DNA from 3 places in the Streptomyces sp. NPDC047000 genome. Region 2 is predicted to be linked to each of the others. Evidence: riboswitches for the same ligand, from Rfam matches in the RefSeq annotation. Region 2 holds a riboswitch; each other region holds the start of a gene.
The links. A riboswitch is a leader RNA that binds a small molecule or an ion and turns the genes downstream of it on or off. The one in region 2 is predicted to bind S-adenosylmethionine.
Positions count from the first base shown of each region.

Region 1: another riboswitch for S-adenosylmethionine. It lies ahead of ABZ862_RS13140 (amino acid ABC transporter permease); the one in region 2 lies ahead of ABZ862_RS08930 (aminotransferase class V-fold PLP-dependent enzyme).
Region 3: another riboswitch for S-adenosylmethionine. It lies ahead of thrC (threonine synthase); the one in region 2 lies ahead of ABZ862_RS08930 (aminotransferase class V-fold PLP-dependent enzyme).

Region 1 covers NZ_JBEYWE010000006.1:207,281-217,264, reverse strand. Annotated here, with positions in the region: gene ABZ862_RS13180 (acyl-CoA dehydrogenase family protein) at 1-831, opposite strand, end outside; gene ABZ862_RS13175 (LLM class flavin-dependent oxidoreductase) at 1,132-2,280, opposite strand; gene ABZ862_RS13170 (hypothetical protein) at 2,273-2,464, opposite strand; gene ABZ862_RS13165 (NtaA/DmoA family FMN-dependent monooxygenase) at 2,461-3,840, opposite strand; gene ABZ862_RS13160 (LLM class flavin-dependent oxidoreductase) at 3,861-5,060, opposite strand; gene ABZ862_RS13155 (GNAT family N-acetyltransferase) at 5,333-6,058, opposite strand; gene ABZ862_RS13150 (ABC transporter substrate-binding protein) at 6,139-7,170, opposite strand; gene ABZ862_RS13145 (amino acid ABC transporter ATP-binding protein) at 7,267-8,061, opposite strand; gene ABZ862_RS13140 (amino acid ABC transporter permease) at 8,058-9,038, opposite strand; SAM riboswitch class IV at 9,378-9,487, opposite strand; gene ABZ862_RS13135 (putative leader peptide) at 9,600-9,710, opposite strand.
Region 2 covers NZ_JBEYWE010000004.1:30,341-40,324, reverse strand. Annotated here, with positions in the region: gene ABZ862_RS08950 (NYN domain-containing protein) at 1-767, opposite strand, end outside; gene ABZ862_RS08945 (hypothetical protein) at 829-1,068, opposite strand; gene ABZ862_RS08940 (rhomboid family intramembrane serine protease) at 1,264-2,022, shown strand; gene ABZ862_RS08935 (Lrp/AsnC ligand binding domain-containing protein) at 2,019-2,300, shown strand; gene ABZ862_RS08930 (aminotransferase class V-fold PLP-dependent enzyme) at 2,467-3,846, opposite strand; SAM riboswitch class IV at 4,275-4,391, opposite strand; gene trpD (anthranilate phosphoribosyltransferase) at 4,545-5,609, opposite strand; gene ABZ862_RS08920 (cytochrome bc complex cytochrome b subunit) at 5,970-7,610, opposite strand; gene ABZ862_RS08915 (Rieske 2Fe-2S domain-containing protein) at 7,607-8,665, opposite strand; gene ABZ862_RS08910 (c-type cytochrome) at 8,662-9,474, opposite strand; gene ABZ862_RS08905 (heme-copper oxidase subunit III) at 9,601-9,984, opposite strand, start outside.
Region 3 covers NZ_JBEYWE010000011.1:208,865-218,848, reverse strand. Annotated here, with positions in the region: gene nagA (N-acetylglucosamine-6-phosphate deacetylase) at 1-521, shown strand, start outside; gene ABZ862_RS19835 (trehalose-6-phosphate synthase) at 693-2,162, opposite strand; gene ABZ862_RS19830 (glucosyl-3-phosphoglycerate synthase) at 2,357-3,301, opposite strand; SAM riboswitch class I at 3,465-3,621, shown strand; gene thrC (threonine synthase) at 3,640-4,923, shown strand; gene ABZ862_RS19820 (MoaD/ThiS family protein) at 4,920-5,195, shown strand; gene ABZ862_RS19815 (cold-shock protein) at 5,656-5,859, shown strand; gene groL (chaperonin GroEL) at 6,307-7,929, shown strand; gene ABZ862_RS19805 (NADH:flavin oxidoreductase) at 8,165-9,310, shown strand; gene ABZ862_RS19800 (hypothetical protein) at 9,341-9,925, opposite strand.

The DNA of each region.
Region 1 (9,984 bases), on a different contig from region 2:
GGGCTGGGGCGAGAAGGGCTGCCAGGAGGACCTCTTGCCCCTTCCGTGCTCGCGGACCTCGGCCAGCAGTCCCTCGGCCACGCCGAGACAGAACTGGACCGAGACCAGCCGCGCGGTCGGCGCTGCCAGGGAGGAGAAAGGTGACAGGACGCACTCGTCCGGTGAGAGGGAGCCGAGCACATCGCCGGCCGCGACCGGCGCGGAGTCGAACTCCACGCCGCCGCCGGCCGCCGGCCGCAGGCCGAAGGTGTCCCCGCCGCTGCCGCTCACGACGCCCGGGCGGGCGGGGTCGACCAGGACGGCCAACGGCTCACCGGTGCCGTACTCGGCGGCCCGGACCACCAGCCGGTCGGCGATCCCGGCCCCGGTGGCGTACCTCTGACGGCCGTTCAGCAGATACCCGCGCGACGTGGGGGTCAGGACGAGCGGTGGTTCGTGTGAGGCGATGCCGCCTCCCCAGCACCACCGCCCGGCCGCCGCATCCCGCTCGATACGGGCGGCACGGGCGGGGCCGGCGAAGAACCGGGCGCTGTGGGACAGGAAATAGTGGTTGCCCAGCAGGTGGCCGACGGCCCCGTCGGCGGCGGCGACGGTCCGGACCACCGCGTAGGCCGTGCGCCAGTCCGCGCCCCCTCCCGCGTGCTCGGCCGGCGCCAGCAGGGTCAGCAGTCCCGACTCGCGCAGCCGTGCGACCTCGTCGAGCGGGGCTTTGCCGGCCTGTTCGCGCTCGGCCGCGTCCGTGGCCAGGTCGTCCGCCATCTCACGGGCTATGTGCAGCCAGTCGGCCCGCGCGGCTCCCGCGCCGGTCGCCTCGTCCGCCGTCACCGTCATGCCCGTACCCGCTTCGTACGACTGCGGCCGCGGCGGCAACCGCCGCTGCGGCCACGGTTGTCGCTGCGGCCCGGTGCTGTGGTCATGACGTCTTCCTCCAGGGGACCGAGGACGACGCGGTGCCCGGCCGGGCGGCGTGGGGGTGCGGCGGTGCGCGGTGACGCGTCGGCTTCATCATCCTCACTCTCCTCTTCGACCAGCGTCAACATTTTCCTAGTAACTCGATAGGAAAACTAGGGATTCTGGTGGGCGGCAGGTCGTCGGCCGGGGTACGAGCCGGGGACCGCGAACGTTCCGTGGTCAGTTCGACCGGAGGGAGTGCCCTCGTCGGCGCCATTCCTCCGCGAGGAGTTCGTAGGAGCGGACCCGGTCCGGGTGGTCGTGGGTGATCGTCGTGACGAGCACCTCGTCCGCGCCCGTGGCCTCCCGCAGTTGTTCCAGCCGGTCGGCGACCCGGCCGGGTGAGCCGACGAACCGGGTGTCGAGGCGGTCCTGGACGAGGGCCCGGTCCTCGTCGGTCCACGGGCGGGCGCGTGCTTCCTGGGGCGTCGGAAACTGTATGGCGCCCTCGGCGGTGCGGATGCTGTGGACCCACGGGCCGTAGCCGGTGGCGAGTTCGCGGGCGGTGGCGTCGTCCTCGGCGACGACGACGTCCGCCGAGACGCTGACGTAGGGCTTGTCGAGGAACTCGGAGGGTTGGAAGAAGGCCCGGTAGCCGTCCACCGCCTCCAGGACCGTGGCCGGGCTGACGTGGTAGTTCGCCGCGAACCGCAGCCCCCTCTCCCCGGCCGTCTCGGCGCTCTGACCGCCGCTGCTGCCCAGGATCCACACCTCGACGTCGGCGCCCTCCCCCGGCACGACGTGTGCCTCGACGCCCTCCGGCGAGCGGTAGGTGCCCGCCAGCAGGGCGAGGATGTCGTCGATCTGCTCGGCGTAGTCCTGGGACTCGGCGCCCGGCAGCAGGAGCAGCCTGCGCTGGAGGGCGACGCGGGGTGAGCCGAGCAGATGCTCGAAGGAGAAGCGGGGCGGGATCAGCAGGCCGTTGGGGGTGCGGCCGTCGACGACCGGGGTCGCCGTCGGTGACGGTGCGGCCGGCCGGCCGGGCGGGCGGCCTCCTGAGCGGCCCAGGCCCAGATCGAAGCGGCCCGGGTGCAGCGCGTCGAGCAGGCCGAACTCCTCCACGGTGGACAGCGCCGTGCGGTGCCCGAGCTGCACGGCCCCGGAACCGAGCCGGATGGTGGAGGTGGCGGATGCGGTCAGGGCGAGGACGACGGCGGGTGACGTGCCCGCCACGCCGGGATTGAGGTGGTGCTCGGCGAACCAGTAACGGGCGTACCCGAAGCGCTCGGTCTGCCGTGCGAGGTCGATGGAGTTGCGCAGGGCGTCCGCCGCCGTCGAGCCGGACGGGATCGGGACCAGGTCGAGGACGCCGAGGGAGAGGTCAGACACGGGTGGACTCCTGGGTGATCGGTGAGGCCGGAAGCACGGGGCTCCGGTCCGGGGGCGGGTCCGTGACGTCCCCGGTCGGCGGCGCGCTCCCGGCCACCTCGTGGAAGCGCTCGCGCGCCGGCTTCCGCACCCCGGTGACGGGGTCCGGCCGGTGCACGGTCAGGGTGATCGCGAGGGACTTCACGACGCCGCCCGCCGCTCGTCGCGCGCGTGGTCGGGGTGGGCGAGGCCGAGGTTGTCGCGGAGGGTGGTGCCCTCGTAGTCGGTGCGGAAGACGCCCTGTTCCTGGAGCAGCGGGACGACCTTGTCGGCGAAGTCGTCGAGGCCGCCGGGGGTGATGTGCGGGACGAGGATGAAGCCGTCACTGGCGTCGGCCTGCACGAAGTCGTTGATGGTCCGGGCGATGGTTCCCGGCGAGCCGACGAAGGTCTGGCGGTTGCCGGTGTGGATGACCAGGTCGCGGATGGACCAGTTGTTGGCCTCGGCCAGCTCGCGCCACTCGCGGGCGGTGGCCAGCGGGTCGCGGTACATGCGTACCTGGGCGCGGCCCTTGGAGATGTGGTGGTCGCTGACGTCCGGGTCGATGTCGGGCAGCGGGCCGTCCGGGTCGTAGGAGGACAGGTCCCGGTTCCAGACGAACTCCAGGTGCCTGAGGGCGGTGGCCCCGCTGACCTGGAGGCGGCGCACCTCGCGGGCGAGTTCCTCGGCTTCGGCGTCGGTGTCGGCGAGCGCGAAGGAGGCCGCGGGCAGGATGAGCAACTGGTCATGGCGGCGGCCGTACTTGGCGAGGCGGTTCTTGACGTCCGTGTAGAACGTCCGGCCCGCGTCGAGGGTGGCGTGCCGGCTGAAGATGGCGTCGGCGGAGGAGGCGGCGAACTCGCGGCCCTCCTCCGAGTCGCCGGCCTGGAAGATGACCGGGCGGCCCTGCGGAGAGCGTGGGACGTCGAACTGGCCGTGGATGTCGAAGTGTCGGCCGGTGTGGACGAAGGAGCCGGCCTTCGCGTCCCGCAGGAAGGTGCCCGTCTCCCGGTCGGCGATGATCTCGTCGCCGTGCCAGGAGTCGAAGAGCTCGTTCGCGGTGGCCAGGAACTCCTTGGCGCGGGAGTAGCGCTCGTGCTGCGGGAGAAAACCGCCGCGGCGGAAGTTCTCGCCGGTGAAGGCGTCCCAGGAGGTGACGACGTTCCAGGCGGCGCGTCCGCCGGAGAGGTGGTCGAGGCCGGCGAACTGGCGGGCCACCTCGTAGGGCTCGTTGAAGGTGGAGTTGATGGTGCCGGTCAGACCGAGGTGCTCGGTGACGGCGGCCAGGGCGGCGAGGACGGTGAAGGTGTCGGGGCGGCCGACGACGTCCAGGTCGTAGATCTTGCCGCCCTGTTCGCGCAGCCGGAGTCCCTCGGCGAGGAACAGGAAGTCGAACCTGGCGCGTTCGGCGGTCCGTGCGAAGTGGGCGAAGGAGCTGAACTCGATGTGGCTGCCGGCTTTCGGGTCGCTCCACACGGTGGTGTTGTTGACGCCCGGGAAGTGTGCGGCCAGATGGATCTGCTTCAGCGGCTTGCTGCTCATGTCGGTGCGGTCCTTCCGGCTCAGGCGGCGGAGTAGCGGTTGGCGGGGCGGACGAGGCCCAGCAGGCCGCGCAGGGTGTCGGCCTCGTAGGCGGTGCGGAAGGCGCCGCGGCGCTGGAGTTCGGGCACCAGGCCCCGGGTGACGGCGGGCAGGTCGTGCCCGGCGACGGCGGGCCGCAACCGGAACCCGCTCAGCCCCTCTGCCGCGAACTCCTGCAACAGGTCCGCGAGTTGACCGGGGGTACCGGCGAAGATGCGGGCGTCGCCGGTGTACGGCTCCCCCGCGAGCGCGTCGAGACGTGCCCGGCGGTCCTCCGCCGCGGCCTGCTCGTCGTCGAGGAAGACCACCAGGTCCCCGAAGACGTGGACGAGTTCACCGGCGCGCCCGGCCGCCTCCTGCTCGGCGCGGATCTCGGCGACGATCGCGCGGGCCTGGCCGGCGTCGTGCGGGGTGACGTACCCGACGTCGGCCTGGCGGGCGACCAGCCGGTACGGGACGGTCTGGTGGGCGAGGGAGGTGACGAGCGGCTGGCCCTGCGGCGGGCGCGGCGTGATGGACGGGCCCCTGACGCTGAAGTACCGGCCCTCGAAGTCGATGTGGTGCAGCTTGTCGCGGTCGACGAAGCGCCCGGTGGCCACGTCCCGGATCTCCGCGTCGTCCTCCCAGCTGTCCCAGAGCCGGCGCACGACCTCGACGTGATCGGCGGCCTCGTCGAAGAGGTCGGTGAGCCGCTCCTGTCCGGCCGGGGTGCGGAGCTCGTCCAGGTCCAGCGGCGGGAAGGTCCGGCGGCCGAAGTGGTCGGCCTCGTGCGGGCGGGCGCTGATCTGTACCCGCAGGCCGGCCCGTCCGGTGCTGACGTGGTCGAGGGTGGCGATCGCCTTGGAGATGTGGAACGGCTCCGTGTGGGTGGCGATCACGGTCGGCACCAGTCCGATGTGCCGGGTCAGGGGTGCGATACGGGACGCGGTGAGTACGGCGTCGAGGCGGCCGCGGACCTGGTCGGTGCGGCCGTCGAGCTCGCCGTAGTGGGAGGACTGCAGGCCGAGTCCGTCCTCGAAGGTGACGAAGTCGAGCAGACCGCGCTCGGCCTCGGCGACCAGGTCGGCCCAGTAGCCGGCGGTGAACAGGTCCCGGGGGCGGGCGACTTGCTCCCGCCAGGAGGCCGGGTGCCAGCCGGTGCCGTCGAGGGCCACGGCAAGGTGCAGCGGAGAAGGGGACACGGATGAATGCCTTCCTGGAGGTCCGTACGAGGAAGCCGGCCCGATGGGACGGGGTGAACGGCTGTCGGCGAGGAGCGAGTCGGGTCCGCCGGCCGGAGGCCGGGGTCAGGGGCGGCAGGGGCCGTCGGCCACGCTCCGAGGGCCGGCGTGGGGCCGGGAGTGCGGGCGGACGGCACGGGGCGCCCGTGTCGGGTGACGCGCCGTCGTCCTAACCGCCGTCGTCCTAACCGCGACCGTCCGGACCGCGACCGTCCGCAGGGGCCACGGCGCGGTCATGCCGCGTCTTCCGCAGCGGCGGCTCCGGTGTTCCGTACGAGTGAGAAGACCGTGCGGCAGCGCAGGGTGAAGCCGATCGACTCGTACAGCCGGACGGCGTCGGTGTTGGTGGCGGCGGCGTGCAGGAAGGGGTGTTCCCCGCGTTCCTTGATGCCGGCCGCGACCGCGCGGACCAGACGCGTGGCCAGGCCCCGGCCGCGGTGGGCGGGGTCGGTGCACACGGCGCTGATCTCCGTCCAGCCCGGCGGGTGCAGGCGTTCGCCGGCCATCGCGATCAGCCGGCCGCGGTGACGGATGCCCAGGTAGGTGCCCAGCTCGACGGTGCGGGGCAGATAGGGGCCCGGTCGGGTGCGGGCGACCAGGTCGAGGATCTCGGGTACGTCGGCGGGACCGAGCCGTACCGCTTCGGGGTCCGGCTCCGCCCGCAGCGCGGTGTCCACGAGCTGGACGCCCTGGCCTGTCTCGACGAGCTCCCAGCCGTCCGGCGGTTCGGCCACGCCGCGTACCGCGGCGCTGCCGCCGGGGCCGACGAGCACGGCCAGGTCGGCCCAGGCGCGCGGGTCGTCCTCGTCGGTGACGGCGTGGAAGGGGGCCACGTCGGCCGGGTAGCGGGCGGCGCGGCCGACGCGTTCGGCGAAGCGGGCGTGCGGGCCGGTGAGCGCGGCCCAGGCGGGGTTGTCGAGGACGTGGGAAGAGGTGGCTTCGAGGCTGGCGACGGACATCGCGTGACGGCTCCGGTGCTGGGGGCGCGGGGCCGGGCCCCGCCGCGCGGCGGCGGCGGGGTTTCCGGCCGGGGGGCGGGTCAGGAGTTGTCCAGGGGCAGGCCGGGCGGGTTGACCTCGGACTTGGCGACGGCCTCGTCGGAGAGGTTGTAGGCCTTGAGCCACTCGGCGTACTGACCGTTCTTGATCAGGTGGTTGATGGCGTCGGCGAGCGGTTCGGCGAGGCCGCTGTCCTTCTTCGCGGTGGCCGCGATCAGGCCCTGTAGGGCGGCGCCGGCGCCGGAGTAGGTGCCCGCGGTGCGGGTGGCGGCGGGCGTGCCCGCGGTCTGGCGGTTGTGGTAGGCGAAGCCCGGGTTGGGGCCGAAGGAGGCGTCGACCTTGCCGCTGGACAGGGCGAGGTAGGTGCTGTTGCTGTCCTGGAAGTACTTGACGGTGAGCTTCTTGCCCTCCTTGGCCAGCTTCGCCTTCCACTCCAGGAGGATCTTCTCCTGGTTGGTGCCGGAACCGACGGCGATCGTCCTGCCGGCGAGGTTCTCGTAGTCGCCGTCGAAGTTCCAGGTGCTCTTCTTGGGCACGATGAAGGCGAGGTTGTCCTGCCGGTAGGAGGCGAACTCGTACTTCTTCTTGCGTTCCTCGGTGTCGGTGACGTTGGAGAAGGCCACGTCGACCTTGCCGCTGTCGATGCCGACGAAGAGGTTCTCCCAGGTGGAGTTCTTCACCTCGGGCGTGAGACCGAGGACCGCGGCGACCAGGCGGCCGAGGTCGGGCTCGGAACCGGTGAGAGTCTTCTGGTCGCTGCCCACGTAGGCCAGCGGGGCGAAGCCGGCCGGCAGGGCGCCGATGCCAATCTCCAGCTTGCCGCTCTTCCTGACGGCGGCGGGCAGTTCGGCGCTGATGGACTTCACCTCGGAGACCTTGATGGAGGTCTGCCGGGCGGCTCCGTTGGAGACCTGTCCGACGACGACCTCGCCGGACGTGACGTTCTCGGTGGAGGCGGCCGCGTCGCTGTCGCCACCGCAGGCGGCGAGCCCGGTGGCCAGGGAGGCGACCGCGGTCGCCGCGGTGATGCCGCGTATCAGGCTGCGTCGGGTGAAGTGGGCAGACGTAGACATGGCCGTTCCTTGTCGCTCAGGGACGTGGTGTGGGTGGGGGTGGGGAGGTCGTGGGGTGCGGCGGGCTCAGCGGGTCCTGCCGCAACGGGCTCTGTTTCAGAGGACCTTGCTGAGGAATTCCCTGGTCCGCTCGTGCCGGGGCCTGTCGAGGACCTCGGAGGGCGGGCCCTGCTCGACGATCCGGCCGCCGTCGAGGAAGACGACCCGGTCGGCGATCTCGCGGGCGAAGCCGATCTCGTGGGTGACGATGACCAGGGTGGTGCCGCTGGTCGCCAGGTCCTTGATGACGGCGAGGACTTCGCCGACGAGTTCGGGGTCGAGGGCGGAGGTGGGTTCGTCGAAGAGGATGACGCCGGGGCGCAGGGCGAGGGCGCGGGCGATGGCGACGCGCTGCTGCTGGCCGCCGGAGAGCCGGCGCGGGTAGGCGCCGGTCCTGTCGGCGAGACCGACCCGGCCGAGCAACTCGCGTGCCAGCTGCTGCGCTTCGGTCTTGCCGAGTCTGCCGGTGGCGACCGGGGCGGCGGCCACGTTGCCGAGGACGGTCAGATGCGGGAAGAGGTTGAAGTTCTGGAAGACGAACCCGATCCGCCCGCGCTGGGTCAGGATCGCCCGCTCGCTCAGCTCCTTGAGCCGCTCACCGTGCCGCTTCACACCGATGAGTTCGCCGTTGACGCTGACGTAGCCGATCTCGGGTTTCTCCAGGTGGTTGATGACCCGCAGCAGGGTGGACTTGCCGGAGCCGGAGGGGCCGAGGACGACGGTGACCTCGCCGGGCCGGACGGTCAGGTCGACGCCGTCCAGCACCCGGTGGGTGCCGTACCACTTGTGCACGTCGTGGACCTCGACGGCGGCAGGCTCCGTCTCGAGCCTCGCGAGGATGCCGGCGCTCATACGGCGGCCTCCCGGCGGACGCGGTCGCGCAGGTCGCCGAGGCCGGCCCGCAGCTTCTGCAACGGCGTCGGCGGCAGGCTGCGGGTGGCGCCCCGGGCGTAGTGCCGCTCGACGTAGAACTGGACGACGGAGACGACGCTGGTCAGGATCAGGTACCAGACGGTGACGACCAGCAGCAGCGGCACGATGTCGCCGGGGTAGGTGGAACCCATGGTCTGCGCGGAGCCGAACAGGTCGAGCAGGGAGACGTAGAAGACCAGCGAGGTGGACTTGATCAGACCGATGAGCTGGTTGACGTAGTTGGGGGTGATGGAGCGCAGCGCCTGCGGGAAGACGATCTTCCGGAACTGGTAGCCCTTCGGCAGGCCGAGTGCGGAGGCCGCCTCGTGCTGGCCCTGGTCGACGGAGAGGATGCCGCCGCGGACGACCTCGGCCGCGTAGGCCGCCTCGTTGAGGCTGAGGCCGATGACGGCGACGGCCATGTCGGTGGCGAGCTTCGACTCGTCGAAGGAGAAGAAGGACGGCCCGAAGGGCACGCCGACGCTCAACGTCTTGTACAGGGCACTGAAGTTGTAGAGGAAGAGCAGCACCACGATGAGCGGGACGGAGCGCAGCGCCCAGACGTAGGTCCAGCTGACCGCGCGCAGCACGGGGCTCCTCGAGAGCCTGGCCAGCGCGAGCAGGATGCCGCCGGCCAGGCCCAGCACCGCGCTGTAGGCGGCCACTTCGAGGGTGATCAGCAGTCCGTCGAGGATGGTGGGCCGCAGGAACCAGTAGCCGAAGCGGTCCCACTGGTAGAACGGGTTGGAGACCAGTCCGTGCACGAACTGGGTCACGAGAACGAGGACGACGGCGGTGGCGATCCAGCGCCCCGGTCGGCGCAGCGGCAGAACTCGCTGAGCGGTGAACGGTTTTGACGGTGGGTCGGTTGTCGGCGCCTCGGTGAGGGTGACGGTGGCGCCTGGGGGTTCGCTCATGGTGGGCTCCGGCTGGGTCGGAACACCCCCGGAGCACGGCGGTGCGCGGCGGCGCACACGGCGGCGGGGTACCCGGGGGCTGGGCGGACGACGGCACACCGCGCGGGGGCGGTGTCCGTCATGTTCGTCAGGAGGAGGGCGGGCGCTGCGGGGAGGTGTCAGCCCCGACAGCGGGCGCGGCCCGGCGCGGTACACAGTGCGCTGTTCACGCGGAGCAGATCGACGGCGCGATCGGCGACGAGAGGGTTCGGGTACGGCTGTACGGAGCCCTGGGAACGGCGTGCGGCCGTTCTGGGAGCTGCGTACATGGCGTCACCCTCACTGTTCCGGCCCCGGGGGGCCTCGCGCTTACCGAAACGTCGTCCGGTCCGGTCGTCACCTGGGGCACCCCACCGCGGTGCGAGGGTTGCCGGTCAGCAAGCCAGGGCTTGTCGCTGACGCTCATGACCGTTCTGGGCGGTAGTCAAGACAACCACCCGAACGAATGTCAACGCCGGTCCAGCTGGTGGAACGGCCGGGGCGGATCCTGGTGGGCCGCCCGGTCCGGCCCTCGTGGCTGGTTCAGCCTCGGTGGCCGATCGCGCTGCGGACGCGGAGCAGATCGATGTGACGTCGGGAGGTCAGAAGAGGCGAACGGCCCGCTCGGACGGTGACCGGAGCACGGCGCCTCATATTTCCCTACCTATCCACTAGGATTCCCCCAGTGAGTGTCGATCCGACCGACACCCACGTCAAGAGGGCCGTCCCGCATCACGGACGCCCCCACCGGACCACGGAGTCGGCCACGACCTCGCACCGGTCACCACAGCCGCTGCCGCCGGTACGCCGCGCGCCTTCGCGGACAACCACGCCACGAACTGCCGCGCGCCCGCACGGACCTGCTCTCCTGCCCGCCGCCCCCGGGTTCCCGAGCCGACCCCGACCCCGGTCCGAGCGAGCCGACACG
Region 2 (9,984 bases):
TCGACGCTGCGCCCTTCCCGGGCCGCGCGGCGGGCCGCCTCCAGGGCCGCCTCGGTCTCCGCGAGACGCGACTTGAGCCGCCGGCTCTCGCTCTCCGCGGCGGACACCTGGGCCTGGCCCTCGGCCCGTACGGCCTCGATCTCGCCCACCGCCTTGCGCAGCGCGGCCTCGCCGCGCTTGACGTCGCTGTGCGCCGCGCGCAGCTTGCGGTGCAGTACGTCGGTTTCCTTCCTGGCCGCGTCCAGCTCGGTCCGCAGCCGCTCCGTCTCGGAGCGGGTCAGCTCCCGGGCCCGCTCCAGTTCCTCGCGCAGCCGCTCCAGTTCGGCCCGGCTCTCCTCACCGGCCCGCTCGGCGTCGGCCCGCTGGGCCTCCTCGCCCGCCGCGGTCACCAGCTTGGCCCAGTCGGCCGGGCGCAGTACGTAGGCCGCGGCGGCGACGTCGAGGGGGTCCGCGGCCGGGGGCGCCGCACCGGAGTCCAGGGCGCCGCACAGTTCCGGCTGGGCCTCCCGGAGTTTCTCGCCGATGCGCTGGCGGAACAGCGGGTCGGTCTCCAGGGCCGCCGCCATGGCGTTGCCCGCGAACTTCGCCCGCCGGTTCGGGGCGAACCGGGCGTACTGTCTCAGCTGCGCGGGCAGCTCGGCGACCGTCAGTCCGCCGAAGCCGTCCGAGACGATCTGCACGACCCGGCGGCGCACGCCGTCGGGCAGCGGACGGTCGAGCGTCTCCGCGGCGCCGTCGTCAGGCTCCGCGTCCGCGGTCTCCACCATCCGTCACCACCCATGCCTCTGTCTGGCCCCCTGCGAGGGGCCGTCCGCGGGGCCGCTCCCGTCAGGAGCCGGCGCCCGGCCTGTCCACCAGTTCCACCTGATCCACGGCGTTGCACCAACGGCACCGCACCGACTCGATGGTCTCACTGACCACCTCGCGCTCCTCGACCGTGGGCTCCCCGGCCAGGTCGAGGTGGACGTACTCCACCACCTTCGAGGAACGGGTCACGTCGAAACGGGTGAGGTTGCCGCACAGGGTGCAGCGCCACCGCGTCGTGGCGGTCGGCAGGGGAACCGTCATCGGGGCTGTTCGCCTTCCTTCTCCATGGTCCTTCGCCAGGTCCGGGCGCTGTCGCAGTGTCCAGTGTCCGTGACCGCCGGTTGCCCGGCGCGTTTGGCTCGTAACCCTACGGCCTGGCGGGTACTCGTCGCCCGTCCGTCCACGGCGGCGAGGCGGTCCGCGCCGTTGCGTCCCGTTACGTCATGCTCTATCACCATGATCGGCAACTGGAGCACACCGGCCGGCCGGGCGCTGAGGGCGCTGCGCCGCACCCCGGCACCGATGACGCACGGCCTGATCGCGCTGTGCGCCCTCGTCTTCCTGGCCGCCCCGGTCTCCGGCCTGAACCCGTCCTACGGGTCCGGCGCGGCGCTGCTCACCGCCCGGCACGCCTATTTCCGGCGCTGGGGCGTCGTCCCGGCGGACCTCTTCGACAGCGCCGCCCGCGAGGCCCTCACCCCCGTCACCGCGCTCTTCGTGCACGCCAACTGGGTGCATCTGCTGGGCAACATGCTGTTCCTCTACGTCTTCGGCGCGATGACCGAGGCCCGGATGGGCCGCCTGCGGTTCGTGCTGTTCTACGTCGGCTGCGGGTATCTCGCCCTGCTGGGCTACGCCGTCGCGAACTCCGCCTCCGGGCAGGCCCTGGTCGGCGCGTCCGGGGCGATCTCGGCGGTGCTCGGCGCCTTCCTGTTCCTCTTTCCGCGGGCCCGGGTGACCAGCCTCTTCCCCTTCCTGTTCTTCCTTCCGCTGCGGCTGCCGGCCTGGGTGGTGCTGCCGTTCTGGGCGGCCGTCCAGTGGCTGGCGGCCCAGCGGGCGCCCCAGGGACCCGGCGTGGCCTACCTCGCCCATCTGGTGGGCTTCGCGCTGGGGCTCTGCTTCGCCTGGGTGCGGTTCGGGCGTGCGACTAGAGTGAAAGCCGCGCAAGCCGCCCCAGCTCAGGCTCCGGCCCACGAGGGAGAGAACCAACCGTGATCACCGCGATCGTCCTCATCAAGACCAGCGTGGACCGGATCCCCGAGATCGCGGAGTCGATCGCCGCGCTGGAGTCCGTCAGCGAGGTGTTCTCCGTCACCGGGACGTACGACCTGATCGCGATGGTGCGGGTGCGGGAGCACGAGGAGCTGGCGTCGGTCATTCCCGGGCGGATCAGCAAGATTCCCGGGGTGGAGGCCACGGACACGCACGTTGCTTTCCGCACGTACTCCCAGCATGACCTGGAGGCGGCGTTCTCCATCGGGCTGGATTCCTGACGGAGCCCTGCCGGGTGGGGGCCCGGTCAGGGGGTGGGGGCGCGTGGTGCGTTCGCGGGTGCGGGTGCGTCGTGGTTGTTCGCGCCCACGCGGCGGAGCCGCACATCGGCACAGCCCCGCGCCCCTGGGCCGGCTGGAGTGGCCGGCGCTTCCACATGACCGGTGATCAGTTGCCGTCTTCCTGGACGGGGACGCAGCGGCCGTCCTTGGTCTCGTAGGTCCACCGGGCGCCGTGGGTGACCAGTTCGCGGACCGCGGTGAGGAAGCGGTCGATGTGTTCGTCGGGGGTGCCGGCGCCGAAGCTGACGCGGAGGGCGCTCAGGGGGTTCTGCGGGGCGCCGCACTCCGCCTCGGTGGCCGGGGCGGTGCCCAGCAGGGTGCGGAGCAGCGGGTGGGCGCAGAAGAGGCCGTCGCGGACGCCGATGCCGTACTCCGCGGAGAGGGCCGCGGCGAAGTGGGAGCTGTTCCAGCCCTCGACCACGAAGGACACCACACCGACCCGCGGGGCGTCGTCGCCGAACAGGGACAGCACTGTGACCTGGGGAACCTCGGCGAGGCCCGCGCGGACCCGGGCGATCAGGCGCTGCTCCCGGGCGACCAGCGAGGCGAAGCCCGCCTCGGTGAGCGCCGTGCAGGCGGACGCGATGGAGTAGGCGCCGATGACGTTCGGTGAGCCGGCCTCGTGGCGGGCGGCGCTGTCGTGCCACTCCACGGCGACCGTGCCGTCGGTGTCCCGGGTGACCCGGCGGCTGGCGCCGCCCCCGGCGAGGTAGGGCTCGGCGGCGCGCAGCCAGTCGGCGCGGCCCGCGAGGACGCCGGAGCCGAACGGGGCGTAGAGCTTGTGGCCGGAGAAGGCGACCCAGTCGACGTCGAGGTCGCGTACCGACACCGGGTGGTGCGGGGCGAGCTGGGCGGCGTCCAGGACGATCCGGGCGCCGTGCGCGTGGGCGGCGGCGGCGAGTTCGCGCACCGGCCACAGCTCGCCGGTGACGTTGGAGGCGCCGGTGACGCAGACCAGGGCCGGGCCGTGGGGGTCGCGGCCGGCGAGGGCCCGCTCCAGGGTCTCGACGGCCTGGCGGGGGCTGCGCGGGGCGTCGAGGACGGTGAGGCGGGCGCTCTGCCAGGGCAGCAGGGCGGCGTGGTGCTCGGTCTCGAAGACGTAGACCTCGCAGCCGGCGGGCAGCGCGGCGGCGAGCAGGTTGAGGGAGTCCGTGGTGGAGCGGGTGAAGACCAGCTGGTCGTCGGGGCGGCAGTCGAGGAAGGCGGCGACGGTGCGGCGGGCGTTCTCGAACAGCTCGGTGGAGAGCTGGGAGAGGTGTCCGGCACCGCGGTGGACACTGCCGTAGTACGGGGCGTACGCGGCGACGTCGTCCCAGACCCGCTGGAGCGCGGGCGCGCTGGCCGCGTAGTCGAGGGCGGCGTAGGTGACGGAGCCACCGGTGACGAGCGGCACGGCGACGTCCCGCCCCAGCACGGGCAGCGGAGCGCAGGGGGGCTCTTCGGTGGCGGCGGCGGTACGGACAGCGGTGGCGGTGGCGACGGACATGGCTGAACTCCCGTGAGGCAGAAGGACTCACCACGCGGGCGCGTGCGACCGGTGCCGGGTGCCGCGCGGAAAGCGGCGGTCACCGGGCCGGTGCGGACGGCTCGAGCGGGGTGAAGACGAAGGAAGGAAGAGCGACAGGGCGGTCCGGGGGCGCGGAGAGAGCTCTGCGGCCCTGGTGCCTGTCGTCGGGTTCCCGTCACCCGCCGAGTGGCGGGGCGGCCGGGCGGTCCGGAACGGCGGACCGCCGGTCGAGCCGGTCACAGACGGCGGAGGGGAGGTGACGACAGGGCCTGAGGCCTGTACACCCGATGGTCGTCGCGGAGGGGGCGGGCACCGCCGGTGTCCACGGCTTGATCGGCCGGACAGGCCTAGCGCATTCGCTTGCTCACGGAAGGCTCCTCGACGACCAGGACCCCTGATACGCGAGGGGTCCGCGCTTGCCGTGGACGTTGCTGTCCACGACCTGGTCTTCACCCGGGGCACCCCGCCACGGACGGAGGGTTGCCGGACAGTCGGCCGGGGCCTGATGACTGTCACTCATGACCTGGTCCAGAATCTTGCCACACGATCACCACCGCGCAAGACGCGGTCCACATACCGGACCGGCGGAGAAGCGCGGAGGTGAAGGGGCGGAGGGGGCGGAGGGGGCGGACCGCCGGCCGCGCAGCCGCCCCCGGGAAGCCGTCAGGCGTGCCGGCTCAGGCGTGACTCGCCGCCACCCAGCGTTCCAGTGTCCGCGCCGCCGCCCCCGAGTCGATCGACTCGGCGGCCTTCGCCATCCCGGCCGCCAGCTGCGAGGCGAGCGGCGCGTCGGCCGGGTCCAGGGCCGCGAGGGCGGCGGCCGAGTTGAGCAGCACCGCGTCGCGGACCGGGCCCCGCTCGCCGTTCAGGAGCCGGCGGGCGACATCGGCGTTGTAGGAGGGGTCGCCGCCGCGCAGGGCGTCCACCGGCACCCGCTCGATGCCGACGTCGCGCGGGTCGAAGGTCTCCTCGGCGACCTTGCCGTCGCGGACGGTCCACACCCGCGAGGTGGCGGTCGTGGTCAGCTCGTCGAGGCCGTCGTCGCCGCGGAACACCAGCGAGGAGTTGCCCCGGTCGGCGAGGACTCCCGCGATGATCGGCGCCATGCGCGGGTCGGCGACGCCGATCGCCTGGGCCTTCACCTTGGCCGGGTTGGTCAGCGGGCCGAGCGCGTTGAACACCGTACGGATGCCCAGCTGGCCGCGGGCGGCGGCGACATGGCGCAGCGCGGGGTGGAACTTCACGGCGAAGCAGAAGGTGATGCCGGCCTCCTCGGCGACCTCGGCGACCCGCTGCGGGGTGAGGTCGAGGTTGACGCCGAGCTTCTCCAGGACGTCGGAGGAGCCGGAGGCGGAGGACGCGGCCCGGTTGCCGTGCTTGACGACCTTGGCGCCGGTGCCGGCGACGACGAGCGCCGACATGGTGGAGATGTTGACCGTCCGCGCGCCGTCGCCGCCCGTGCCGACGATGTCGACCGTACGGCCGGACACCTCGATGACGTTGGCGTGCTCGTACATCGCCCGGACGACGCCGGTGATCTCCTCGACGGTCTCGCCCTTGGCGCGCAGGGCCACCACGAACCCGGCGATCTGGGCGTCGGTCGCCTCACCGCGCATGATCCGGTCCATCGCCCAGGCGGTGGAGTCGGCGCTCTGGTCACGGCCGTCGAGCAGGGCGTTCAGTACCTGGGGCCAGGAACGGCCCGCCGCGGTGTCGCCTCCAGCGGGGGTCACAGCGCTCATCAGCCGCTCCTGGGTGTCCTGGGTGTCGTGAATCGGGGTGCGACCCCAGCCTAGTGCCGCGGCAGGCAATGTTTGCCCGTGAAGGAGCGGCGTCCGGTGCGTGCTCTCTGGGGGTCCCCCCTGCTCGAAGAGCTTGGGGGAGTGCCGGCCGGAAGCCCCCGTACTGGATGTACTCGGGCTTTCGGCCGGTGCGGCGAGTGGGGGTCCCTGCTCGAAGAGCTTGGGGGAGTGCCGGGCGTCGCGACGGGGCGAACATTGCCTGCTGCGGCACTAGAGCCGCAGGGATCGACGAGGGGCCCCGTCCGAACACCGGACGGGGCCCCTCGGCTGTGGCGTGGCGACACGCGGTGATCCAGGTGATCAGTGGTGACCGTGGCCGCTGGTGATCTCCTTGTACTCCTCGACGGTCGGCTTCGGGATCTGGTTCTCCTCGCCGTAGTACGCCTTGCTGAGCTTGGCGCGCAGTTTCAGCGAACCCTTCACCTTGCGCTCGACGCCGTTCTCGTCGACCGTCGGGCCGATCTCGGCGGGCGTGTACTGCTCGTGCGCGGTGAGGGTGTGCAGCTGCTCCTGGCTGAGCGGCTCGTGGACCTCGATGAACTCGCCGTGCGGCAGGCGCTTGATGATGCCGGTCTCCCGGCCGTGCAGCACCTTGTCACGGTCGCGGCGCTGGAGGCCGAGGCAGATCCGCTTGGTGGTGATGAACATGATCACCGGGCCGACGAAGACGAAGATCCGGACGAACCAGGTGACCGAGTTGATCGACAGGTTGAAGTGGGTGGCCCACAGGTCGTTGCCGCCGCCGATCAGCAGGGTGAAGTACACCGTCAGCCAGGCGACGCCGAACGCGGTGCGCGTCGGGGCGTTGCGCGGGCGGTCCAGGATGTGGTGCTCGCGCTTGTCGCCGGTGACCCAGGACTCGATGAACGGGTAGACCGCGATCGCGACCAGGACCAGCGGGAAGACCACCAGCGGGATGAACACGCCCAGGACGAGCGTGTGGCCCCAGAAGTTGATCTCCCAGCCCGGCATGAAGCGGATCAGGCCCTCGGAGAAGCCCATGTACCAGTCGGGCTGGGCGCCGGTGGACACCTGGTCCGGACGGTAGGGGCCCATGGCCCAGATCGGGTTGATCTGCGCGACCGCGGCGATGGCCGCGATGACGCCGAAGACCAGGAAGAAGAAGCCTCCGGCCTTGGCCATGTAGACCGGCAGCAGCGGCATGCCGACGACGTTGTTGTTCGTCTTGCCGGGGCCCGCGAACTGGGTGTGCTTGTGGTAGAAGACCAGGATCAGGTGGCCCACCATCAGCCCGAGCATGATGCCCGGCAGCAGCAGGATGTGGACCGAGTAGAAGCGGGCCACGAAGTCGCCGCCGGGGAACTGGCCGCCGAAGAGGAAGAACGACAGGTACGTGCCGACGATCGGCACGGACAGGACGGCGCCCTCCATGAACCGCACACCGGTGCCGGACAGCAGGTCGTCCGGGAGCGAGTAACCGGTGAAGCCGGTGAACATGCCCAGGACGAGCAGCAGGAAGCCGAACAGCCAGTTGACCTCACGCGGCTTGCGGAACGCGCCGGTGAAGAACACGCGCATCATGTGCACGAACATGCCCGCGATGAAGACCAGCGCGGCCCAGTGGTGGATCTGCCGGATGAGCAGCCCGCCGCGCACGTCGAACGAGATGTGCATGGTCGAGTTGAACGCCTCGGACATCAGCTGTCCCTGGAGCGGGACGTAGCTGCCGTGGTACACCACCTCGTTCATCGACGGGTGGAAGAACAGCGTCAGATACACACCCGTGAGGATGATGATGATGAAGCTGTACATGCACACTTCGCCCAGCATGAACGACCAGTGGTCGGGGAAGATCTTGCGCATGTTGGACTTGGCCAGGGAGTAGATCCCCAGCCGGCCGTCGGCCCAGTCGGCCACCCGCTCACCGGCGGGTGCCTTGCCGCGGTCGCGGCCGGACGCGTTGCTTGCCGTAGTACTCATCCGCGCTCCCAGAATGCAGGACCGACGGGCTCCTCGAAGTCGCCGAGCGCCTGGAGGTAGCCCTCACTGTCCACACCGATGCGCAGCTGCGGCAGGGCGTGGCCGGCGGGGCCGAAGATCACTCGGGCGCCGTCGGAGAGGTCGAAGGTGGACTGGTGGCACGGGCACAGCGCGTGGTGCGTCTGCTGCTCGTACAGGGAGATCGGGCAGCCGACGTGGGTGCAGATCTTCGAGTAGGCCACGATGCCCTGGTGGGACCACTCGAGTTCCTGCTTGTCCTTGATGTTGTCCGGCTGGAGCCGGATGATCATCAGGGCCGACTTGGCGATCTGGGTCTGGAAGTCCTCGTCGGTCTCCTCCAGCCCGTCGGGCTTGGCGAAGGTGAGCGAACCGACGCTGATGTCCTCGGCCTTGAGCGGCTCGTTGGTGTTCATGTTGACCAGGCGCTTGCCCTTGGCCCACAGGGTGTGCCGCAGCGAGGTGCCGGGCAGCGGGCCGAGGTCGCGCAGCAGGATGACACCGGAGAGCGGCACCAGGGTGAGCGCTCCGAGCATCGTGTTGCGGATCAGCTTGCGGCGGCCGAGCGCGGACTCCTTGGCGCCCTGCCGGAAGTCCTCGAGGACCTTGGCACGGACGTCCTGGGGGGCCGCGATGGCGTGCCGCTCGTCGGTCATCTCCGCGTCGGACATCAGGGTGCGCGCCCAGTGGACGGCGCCCGCTCCGATGCAGAAGAGCGCCGCACCGAGGGTCAGGCCCAGCGCGAAGTTCAGCGCGCTGATGTGACCGATCGGGAAGACGTAGATGCTCTTGTCGTGCGGGATCGACACGTACGAGGCGATGAAGCCGACGGTCGCCAGCATCGACAGCGTGAACAGCAGGGCGACCGTGCGCTCGGAGCGCCGGGCGGCCTTCTCGTCGATGTCCTGGATACGGTGCTCGTGCGGCGGCAGGCCCGGGTCGGCGAACGGGTGCTTCTCGTCCGCGACGCTCACCGTGCCGTGCGCGGTGTCCTGCCCGGTGGGCAGGTTCTCTTCCGGAATGTCTTGGCTACTCATGACTTCTTGGCCTTTGCGGTCCGAGCGGCGACCCAGACGGCGACCGCGATCAGCGCGCCGAGTCCGAAGATCCAGCCGAACAGGCCCTCGGTGACCGGACCGAGACCGCCCAGTTCCAGACCGCCCGGGTTGGTCGTCTCGTCACCGTTGACCGCGTTCAGGTACGCGATGATGTCCTTCTTGTTCTGCTGCGACATCGTCGTGTCGGGGAAGGACGGCATGTTCTGCGGGCCGGTCTGCATGGCCTCGTAGATGTGCTTCGGAGCGACGCCCGTGAGCGACGGGGCGTACTTGCCCTTGGTCAGCGCGCCGCCCTTGCCGGTGAAGTTGTGGCACTGGGCGCAGTTGGTGCGGAACAGCTCACCGCCCTTGGCGATGTCGGCGCCGTCCTTGCTGTACTGCTCCTTGGTCGGCACCGAGGGACCGGCGCCCAGCGAGGCGACGTACGCCGCGAGCTGGTCGATCTGGGCCTGCGTGTACTGGACCTTCTTGCGCGGTGCCTGGGCGCCGGCCGAGGTGGCGGCCGGCATCCGGCCGGTGCCGACCTGGAAGTCGACGGCGGCGGCGCCCACGCCGACCAGGCTCGGGCCGTCGGAGGAGCCCTGGCCACCGGTGCCGTGGCAGCTGGCGCAGCCGACCGAGTAGAGCTTCTTGCCCTCCTCGATGGTCAGGGACTGGGCGGTTTCATCGGCCTGCGCCTTGCTCGCGGGCGCGAAGGCCGCGTACAGCCCCCCGGTGGCCGCCAGCGCGAGGAGTAGGACGACGACCGCCGCCAGCGGATGGCGTCGTCGTGCGGAGAGCTTTTTCACGATTACCCCGGTGTCAGGATCTTCTGCGTCGATGCTTCTGGTGAGGGATCGGCTCGTCGTGGCCGGGCGGTCTCCCGCTGAACTGCGGGACCTGCGGTGACCGGCTGCCGCGGACGGGCAGCCCGGTTACTTGATCAGGTAGATCGTGGCGAAGAGGCCGATCCAGACCACATCGACGAAGTGCCAGTAGTAGGACACGACGATGGCGGCGGTCGCCTGCTCGTGCGTGAACCTCTTGGCCGCGTAGGTACGGCCGAGGACCAGCAGGAAGGCGATGAGGCCACCCGTCACGTGCAGGCCGTGGAAGCCGGTGGTCAGGTAGAACACGGAGCCGTACGGGTCGGAGGAGAGCGAGAGCCCGTCCTTCTTCACCAGCTCCGTGTACTCGAAGATCTGACCGCCGATGAAGATGGCACCCATCACGAAGGTGACGATGAACCAGCCCCGGAGCCTCTTCACGTCCCCGCGCTCGGCCGCGAACACGCCGAGCTGGCAGGTGAGGGAGGAGAG
Region 3 (9,984 bases), on a different contig from region 2:
CGCACCTGTTCAACGCCATGCCGCAGCTCGGCCACCGCCTCCCCGGCCCGGTCGCCGCGCTCCTGGAGGACGAGCGGATCACCGTCGAGCTCATCAACGACGGCACCCACCTCCACCCGGCCTCCCTGCAACTGGCGTTCCATCACGCGGGTCCGGAACGCGTGGCGTTCATCACCGACGCCATGGACGCCGCCGGCTTCGGCGACGGCCGTTACCTGCTCGGCCCGCTGGAGGTCGACGTCACGGACGGCGTGGCCCGCCTGGTGGAGGGCGGCGCGATCGCCGGGTCCACCCTCACCCTGGACCGCGCGTTCAAGCGGGCGGTGACCGTCGACCGGCTGCCCGTCGAGCACGCGGTGCAGGCCCTGTGCGCCAACCCGGCCCGGCTGCTCGGCGTCGACGACCAGGTCGGCTCCCTCGACCCGGGCAAGTACGCCGACTTCGTCCTGCTGGACGACACGTTCGACGTCAAGGGTGTCATGCGGCACGGCGAATGGGTGGTGCGGCCCGAACTGGGCTGACCGGCAGGGCAGGCAGAACCGGCAGAACCGGCAGGGCGGGTGCCAGGGAGGCCGGGGTCCGGGGGCCCGGCCCCCGGGGACGGGAACGGGAAGGGGCGGCGGGGGCGAGAACCCGGGCTCCCGCCTGCCGCCCGGGGCACCCCGCCCGGGGCAGCAGGCTCCCGCCCCGGACTACCCCTGCAACGCGTGCAGCTGGTCCAGGAACCACTTCGCCGGCGGCAGCGCCGTCGCCGTCGCGGCGAGCCGCTTGGAGCGCTCCGCCCGCTCCCCGGCGGGCAGCGTCAGCGCCTCGTGGAGCGCCCGCGCCGTCCCCACCACGTCGTAGGGATTCACGGCCACCGCGTCCTCGCCCAGCTCCTCGAACGCCCCCGCCTCCCGCGACAGCACCAGCACGCACCCCTCGTCGGAGACGACCGGCACCTCCTTCGCGACGAGGTTCATCCCGTCCCGGATCGGGTTCACCAGGGCCACGTCCGCCAGCCGGTACGCCGCGAGCGAGCGCGCGAAGTCGTCCTCGACATGCAGCAGGACCGGCGTCCAGCCCGGCGTCCCGTACCGCTCGTTGATCTCGTCGGCCAGCCGCCGCACCTCGGCCGTGTACTCCCGGTACACGGCGAGGTCCTGCCGGGACGGATACGCGAACGCGACATGCACGACCCGCTCCCGCCACTCGGGCCGGTCGTCGAGGAGCTGCCGGTACGCGAGCAGCCCGCGCACGATGTTCTTCGACAGCTCGGTCCGGTCGACCCGCACGATCGTCCTGCGGCCGGCCCCGATCTCCTCGCGGAGCACGGCCATCCGTTCCCCGACATCGGCCCGGTGCGCGCGCTCGCGCAGGAAGTCGGCGTCGGCGCCGAGCCCGTGCACCCCGACGACGGTCTCCCGTACGGCGCCGGGGCCCTCGTCCGCGGAATGCCGTACGACGAGGCGGCCGTCCTCGGCCGCGCCCGCGAACGCGACCCCCTCCGGGTCCGCCTCCCCGGCGCACCGTACGAACGCGTCGGCCCACCGCCGGGTGAGGAACCCGAGCCGGTCCGCGCCGAGCATCCCGCGCACCAGCCGGGCGCGGACGTCGTCGGGCAGCATCCGGAAGTACTCCGGCGGCGCCCACGGCGTGTGCGAGAAGTGCCCGATGCGCAGATCGGGCCGCAGCTCGCGCAGCATGCCCGGCACCAGGCACAGGTGGTAGTCCTGGACGATCACCACGGCCCCGTCGGCCGCCTCCTCGGCGAGCGCCGCCGCGAACGCGCGGTTGTACTCCTCGTACGACGCCCACCGGCGCCGGAACCCGGTGTCGAAGACCGGCTCCAGCGGGGTCTGGTAGAGCATGTGGTGCACGAACCACAGCACGGAGTTGGCGATCCCGTTGTACGCGTCGGAGTGCACGTCGGCCGGGATGTCCAGCATCCGCACGCCGGGTTCGCCGACGCCGCGCCGTACCGCCTCCCGGTCCCCGTCACCGAGTGCCGAGCACACCCACAGGGCGCCGGCGTCCGGTCCGATGGCCGAGAGCCCCGACACCAGACCGCCGCCGCCGCGTTTCGCGTGCAGGGAACCGTCCTCGTGCACCTGGTACGAGACGGGACCGCGATTGGAGGCGACCAGCACGGTGGGGGCTGCGCTGTCTGACGTAGTGGCCATAAGCCCAGACCTAGCCCGCCGGACGGGGGGCCAAACGTATGGTCACTCACACTGTGCGCGCGTGCACACCGTGCCGGGGGGAACAGGGAACAGCGCTCCCGCCGGCCGGCGGCGGAGAGGACGACGGCCGCGGCGGGGCGCCACGGCAGGGCGGCGCGCCGCCCGCCCCGCCGGGCGGCACCCCGCCCCCGTCGTCAGGCGACGCGCCGTTCCGCGTACTCCTCGATCTCCGTGATCGGCGGACGCTCCTCCGTGTCCACCGAGTACGTCCGCGCCTCGAACCCGTCCGAGCCCCGCTCGAACTGCGTGAGCGACGGCCGGATCAGATGCCCGCGGGCCAGCCGCAGCTGGGCGGTGCGGTAGATCGCGGCGGCCATCCGCCCCAGCGCCTGCCCGTCCTGGTGCCGGTGCTTGCGCACCCCCACGTCGACCTGGGCGAGTGCGTCGAGCCCGACGAGGTGCAGCGCGTCGACGAGCATGCCCAGCTCGACGCCGTAGCCCACCGGGAACGGCAGCCGCTCCAGCAGGCGGCGCCGGGCCGCGTACTCGCCGCCGAGCGGCTGGACGAAACCGGCCAGCTGGGGCCAGTGCATGTTGAGCAGCGGGCGGGCCATCAGCTCGGTGACCCGGCCGCCCTGCCCGGTGGCGCCGCCGAGCGGCCGGTCGTACATGGCCTTGACCAGGTCGACCCCCGGGTCGGTGAGCAGCGGGCCGACGATGCCGGAGACGAAGTCGGAGGAGAACTCCTTCAGGTCGGCGTCGATGAAACAGACGATGTCCCCGCTCGTCACCAGGAGCGACCGCCACAGCACCTCGCCCTTGCCGGGCGCGGCGGGGATGCGCGGCAGGATGTGGTCGCGGTGGACGACCCGGGCGCCCGCCGCGGCGGCGACCTGGGAGGTGCGGTCGGTGGACCCGGAGTCGACGACGACGATCTCGTCGACCAGCGGGACCTGCTGCATCAGGTCGTGACGGATGATCGCGACGATGTCGCCGACCGTCTCCTCCTCGTTGAGGGCGGGCAGGACGACGGACACCGACTGACCCGTGCGCTGCTTCGCCGCCATGATCTGGTGGAGCGGGCGATCGGTCACGGACCAGGAGCGGTCGTTCAGCCAGCGCTCGGTTTCTTCCAGCACAGTCTGCGGCTCCTCACTGTTACGGCGTCACGGTCACACGTCGCCGTGTGATCCATCTCGCGGTTCGGACGACTATCTCAACTGTCCTGGCCGTCGGTTACAGTCTTGAACAACGCGGATGACCATCGCATGTCCGAGGTCTCCGGCGTTCACAACCGCATAGCGCTCATCCAGAGGGGCAGAGGGACACGGCCCGGTGAAGCCCCGGCAACCCCCCTACGACCGGTCTCGGGATCCAGGAAAGATCCATGACGAGGCTGCCGGCGAGGGAAGGTGCCAAATCCGTCTCACGGCGAAGTGCGCCGTGAGGAAGATGAGGAGAAAGGGCCTCGCCTCACATGGCTGCGCAGACAGTTGCTGGTACCACGGAATCCGGCGTCGACCTCGGCCCCGCCGCCGCCCTGAGCTGCCGCGAATGCGGTCACCGCGTCCCGCTCGGCCCGCTCTTCGCCTGCGAGGAGTGTTTCGGCCCGCTGGAGATCGCCTACGACTTCTCGTCCTACGACGCCGAGGAGCTCCGTAAGCGGATCGAGGCGGGACCCGCGAACATCTGGCGTTACGCGCCGCTGCTGCCCGTCCCCGCGGACGTCGCCGACAAGCCGAACATCAACCCCGGCTGGACGAAACTCGTCAAGGCCGACCGGCTCGCCCGGGAACTCGGTGTGACCGGCGGGCTGTACGTGAAGGACGACTCCGGCAACCCGACGCACTCCTTCAAGGACCGCGTCGTCGCCCAGGCGCTGGAGGCCGCCCGCGCCTTCGGCTTCACCACGCTCTCCTGCTCCTCCACCGGCAACCTGGCCGGCGCGGTGGGCGCGGCCGCGGCCCGCGCGGGACTGCGCTCGTGCGTGTTCATCCCGCACGACCTGGAGCAGGGCAAGGTCGTCATGGCCGCGGTCTACGGCGGCGACCTCGTCGGCATCGAGGGCACCTACGACGACGTGAACCGCTTCTGCTCCGAGCTGATCGGCGACCCGGCGGGCGAGAGCTGGGGCTTCGTCAACGTCAACCTGCGGCCGTACTACGCGGAGGGCTCCAAGACCCTCGCGTACGAGGTCTGCGAGCAGCTCGGCTGGCGGCTGCCCGACCAGATCGTGGTGCCGATCGCGTCCGGCTCGCAGCTCACCAAGGTCGACAAGGGCCTGCGGGAGCTGATCGAGCTGGGTCTGGTCGAGGACCGGCCGTACAAGATCTTCGGTGCGCAGGCCGAGGGCTGCTCGCCGGTGTCCACCGCGTTCAAGGCGGGGCACGACGTCGTACGGCCGCAGAAGCCGAACACCATCGCCAAGTCGCTGGCCATCGGCAACCCGGCCGACGGCCCCTACGTCCTCGACATCGCGCGCCGCACCGGCGGTGCCGTGGAGGACGTGACGGACGCCGAGGTCGTCGAGGCGATCAGGCTGCTGGCGCGTACCGAGGGGATCTTCGCCGAGACGGCGGGCGGGGTGACGGTGGGCGTGACGAAGAAGCTGATCGACGACGGCGTCCTCGACCCCGCGCTCACCACGGTCGTCCTCAACACGGGCGACGGCCTCAAGACCCTCGACGCGGTGGCCGGGACCGGCCTGACCGCCACCATCCGGCCCACCCTGGACTCCTTCCGAGAGGCGAACCTCGCATGAGCGTCACCGTCCGCATCCCCACCATCCTGCGCACCTACACCGGTGGCCGGGCCGAGGTGCCGGCCGAGGGCGCGACCCTCGCCGAGGTCATCACCGACCTGGAGAAGAACCACACCGGCATCGCCGCCCGCGTCCTGGACGACCAGGGCAAGCTGCGCCGGTTCGTGAACGTGTACGTCAACGACGACGACGTCCGTTTCGAGCAGGGCCTGGAGACCGTGACGCCGGACGGGGCGGGCGTGTCGATCATCCCCGCCGTCGCGGGCGGCTGAGCCCCCGGAGCGTCCCGCGCCGAGCCGTACGCGTTACCTACGGTAACGCCGCTCACGCACCGTTCACCCGATTGCCTCCTCCGTGAGAGAAACGGAGGAGGCAATTCAGTTGGGTTAGACGCGGTAGAGTTGGGGAACGCGCTCCTGATCTTCGGAGCGGAGGCCCTCGCGGCCCGCTGGGCGAACGGCAAGAAACAGCCAAAGTGTGCGAGCCTTTTAAGCCTTATGCGCCATTTATGGGGCCCGACTTGCCCTGAATTCGGGCGAATTCTCGGGAGATTCCCGACCGGTCATGCCCAGATTTCTCGTCCAGTTGACCTGTTGCACAGGGCAGTTGGGCAGATACATTCGGCCGCGGTCGACGCGTTCCGGCGCACGCCCCCAATCCATGGGGGGTGAGGTCTGACCCGGATCCGCGAGGTGTGGATCTGTGCAAGGGCCAGTAATAGGGGAGTTAGGCATGGCTCAGGGCACCGTCAAGTGGTTCAACGCGGAGAAGGGGTACGGCTTCATCGCGGTCGACGGTGGTGCGGACGTCTTCGTCCACTACAGCGCGATCCAGATGGACGGCTACCGCACCCTGGAAGAGGGTCAGCGCGTCGAGTTCGAGATCTCGCAGGGCCAGAAAGGCCCGCAGGCCGATATGGTCCGCCTCACCGCCTGAACGTCTTCCGCCTGTTTTTCTGCGAAGGGCCCGCACCCTCCTGGGTGCGGGCCCTTCGTGCCGCCGGGGGCACGGGCCGGTGCGGTCCGGGGCGCGGGTCGAGGGCTGTCCGGGGGTGGCCCGAGGGTTGTCCGGGGGTGGTCCGGGGCGGTTCGAGGGCGGACCGGAGATGGTCTGAGGATGGTCCGAGGACCGTCCCGGGGCGGCCCGCCGGGCGTTCGCCGGTGGCTGAGCCGCGACCGACCCTCCCCCAAGGCGCTTGCACTCGGCAGGGCCGAGTGCTAATCATTGGCGTTAGCACTCTGAAGGTGAGAGTGACAACGAAGGACCGGGTCGGTGAGGCCCGCAGGCCGCGTGGGGCAAGGAACCACAGGCCGGCGAGCCGTCCGTCGCGGGCGCGGGCGCGGTCCGAAGGAATCACCCCCAGTCCTGGAGGGACCACTTCACATGGCCAAGATCATCGCGTTCGACGAGGAGGCGCGGCGCGGCCTCGAGCGCGGCATGAACCAGCTCGCGGACGCCGTCAAGGTGACGCTCGGCCCCAAGGGCCGCAACGTCGTCCTCGAGAAGAAGTGGGGCGCCCCCACGATCACCAACGACGGTGTGTCCATCGCCAAGGAGATCGAGCTCGAGGACCCGTACGAGAAGATCGGCGCCGAGCTGGTCAAGGAAGTCGCCAAGAAGACGGACGACGTCGCCGGTGACGGTACGACCACGGCGACCGTGCTCGCCCAGGCCCTGGTCAAGGAGGGCCTGCGCAACGTAGCCGCCGGCGCCAACCCGATGGCCCTCAAGCGCGGTATCGAGAAGGCCGTCGAGGCCGTCTCCGCCGCCCTGCTGGAGCAGGCCAAGGACGTCGAGACCAAGGAGCAGATCGCCTCCACGGCCTCCATCTCCGCCGCCGACACCCAGATCGGCGAGCTGATCGCCGAGGCCATGGACAAGGTCGGCAAGGAAGGCGTCATCACCGTCGAGGAGTCGCAGACCTTCGGGCTCGAGCTCGAGCTCACCGAGGGCATGCGCTTCGACAAGGGCTACATCTCGGCGTACTTCGCCACCGACATGGAGCGTATGGAGGCCGTCCTCGACGACCCGTACATCCTGATCGCCAACTCCAAGATCTCCTCGGTCAAGGACCTGCTCCCGCTGCTGGAGAAGGTCATGCAGTCGGGCAAGCCGCTGCTGATCATCGCCGAGGACGTCGAGGGCGAGGCCCTGTCGACCCTGGTCGTCAACAAGATCCGCGGCACCTTCAAGTCCGTCGCGGTCAAGGCCCCCGGCTTCGGCGACCGCCGCAAGGCGATGCTGAACGACATCGCCATCCTCACCGGCGGCGAGGTCATCTCCGAGGAGGTCGGTCTCAAGCTCGAGAACACGACCCTCGACCTGCTCGGCAAGGCCCGCAAGGTCGTCATCACCAAGGACGAGACCACCATCGTCGACGGTGCCGGCTCCTCCGATCAGGTGCAGGGCCGCGTCAACCAGATCCGCGCCGAGATCGAGAACAGCGACTCGGACTACGACCGGGAGAAGCTCCAGGAGCGCCTGGCGAAGCTCGCCGGCGGTGTCGCGGTCATCAAGGCCGGTGCCGCCACCGAGGTGGAGCTCAAGGAGCGCAAGCACCGCATCGAGGACGCCGTCCGCAACGCGAAGGCCGCGGTCGAGGAGGGCATCGTCGCCGGTGGCGGCGTGGCGCTCATCCAGGCCTCCTCGGTCTTCGAGAAGCTCGACCTCGAGGGTGACGAGGCGACCGGCGCCCAGGCCGTGAAGCTCGCGCTCGAGGCCCCGCTGAAGCAGATCGCCGTCAACGCCGGCCTCGAGGGCGGCGTCGTGGTGGAGAAGGTCCGCAACCTGACCCCGGGCCACGGCCTCAACGCCGCGACCGGCGAGTACGTCGACCTGGTCGCCGAGGGCATCATCGACCCGGCGAAGGTGACGCGCTCCGCGCTGCAGAACGCGGCCTCCATCGCCGCGCTGTTCCTCACCACCGAGGCCGTCATCGCCGACAAGCCGGAGAAGGCCGCCGCGGCCGCTCCGGGCGGTATGCCGGGCGGTGACATGGACTTCTGATCCGGCTCACGGATCGGACCGTCCCGCTGACGACGAGGGCGGCACCCCCTGCCACATGGGGGGTGCCGCCCTCGGGCGTTCCCCGGGAGGCTTGCCCCGCCCGGTCCCCGGGTGTCCCGGATCACAGCGTGACGTCGCCGGTGGGAGGAATGCGGCCGCAGTCGTGTGGAGTTGGCACTTGATGCGTATGCACATACCGTTCGGTCGACCGCCTACTCCCGAGGAGCCCCCTCCTGTGACCGTCACCACGACCTCCGAGTCCCGCGCCGCCCGGATCCTGTCCCGGCCGATCGGGATCAACGGCCTCACCGTCCCCAATCGGATCGTGATGGCCCCGATGACCCGTCAGTTCTCCCCGGGCGGCGTCCCCGGTGAGGACGTGGTGTCGTACTACGCCCGCCGGGCCGCCGCCGGAGTCGGACTGATCGTCACCGAGGGCACCTACGTCGGCCATGACTCGGCGGGGGAGAGCAGCCGCGTCCCGCGGTTCCACGGCGAGGAGCAGCTGGCGGGCTGGGCGAAGGTCGCCGAGGCCGTGCACGCGGCGGGCGGCACCATCGTGCCGCAGCTGTGGCACATCGGCATGGTCCGCAAACCGGGCCGCCCGCCCTTCGCCGACGCGCCCGCCGTCGGCCCCTCCGGCCTCCGCCTCGACGGCACCGACGGCACCGACGGCACCGACGGCACCGGCAGGGCGATGACCCAGGGCGACATCGACGACGTCGTCGCGGCCTTCGCCGCCGCTGCCGCCGAGGCCGAGCGCATCGGCTTCGACGGCGTCGAGCTGCACGGCGCCCACGGCTATCTCGTCGACCAGTTCCTGTGGTCGGGCACCAACCGGCGCACCGACGCCTACGGCGGCGACCCGGTGGCCCGTACGAAGTTCGCGGCGGAGATCGTCGCCGCCGTGCGCGCGGCCGTCTCGCCGTCCTTCCCGGTGATCTTCCGCTTCTCGCAGTGGAAGTCGGACAACTACGACGCCCGGCTCGCCGAGTCCCCCGAGGAGCTGGAGGCCGTGCTCACCCCGCTCGCCGCGGCCGGTGTCGACGCGTTCCACGCCTCCACCCGCCGCTACTGGCTCCCCGAGTTCGACGGCGCCGACCTCAACCTCGCGGGCTGGGCCAGGAAGCTGACCGGCAAGCCCACCATCACGGTCGGCTCCGTCGGCCTCGACGGCGACTTCATCCGCGCCTTCGCCGGTGAGGACGCCCCGCTCAAGGGCATCGACGACCTCCTCGACCGCTTCGAGCGCGACGAGTTCGACCTCGTCGCCGTCGGCCGTGCGCTGCTCCAGGACCCGGAGTGGGCGGCCAAGGTGCTCTCCGGCCGCTACGACGAGCTCAAGCCGTACGACGCCGCCGCGCTGCGGACCCTCAGCTGACGCGCCGGAACCCGGCGGGCCCCGCCGGGTTCACAGGTTGCCCATCGGCTCTATGTCCACCTGCACCGGCGTGCCCCACACGCGCAGCACCTCGTAGTCGGTGAACTCGTGCACCAGCCGGTAGGCCATCGCCGGTCTGGGGCCGCGCCGCTGGGCGGCCAGATACAGCTCCGCCTCGTGCCGGTCGCGGCGCGGGGTGCCGCACAGCTGCCACTCCTGCCCGTTCCACAGCTCCGGCAGCCAGCGCTGCTGGGGCTGCGGGTGGTGGCCCCGGACGCCGTAGCGTGACGGCGCCGGGCCCTCCGCGGCGTGTCCGGCGGGGCGGGGGCCCGGGTAGCCGCCGGACAGCTCCGAGCGGCGGGCGGCCCTGCGCCGCGTCTCGCAGAGCAGGCACAGGTCGGGGGCGGCCTCGTCCACGGGACCGTTGGGGTGCTCGGCGCAGCGGGTGGTCGGGACGGCGGTCGTGACGGTCTCGTCCAGCATCTCCAGGGCGCGCCTCAGGTCCGTCCTGATCTCGTGCAGCTTGCTGTCGGCCGTGGTGGCGGCGAGGGCGTCGCCGTGCTCCCCGAGAAGACGGAGCGCACGGCCCAGGGTGGTGGCTTGGGCGTGATTCACCGTTCCACCGTGACACACGGGACTGACAATCGGCGGCGACGGCGGCCCAGGGACCTCTG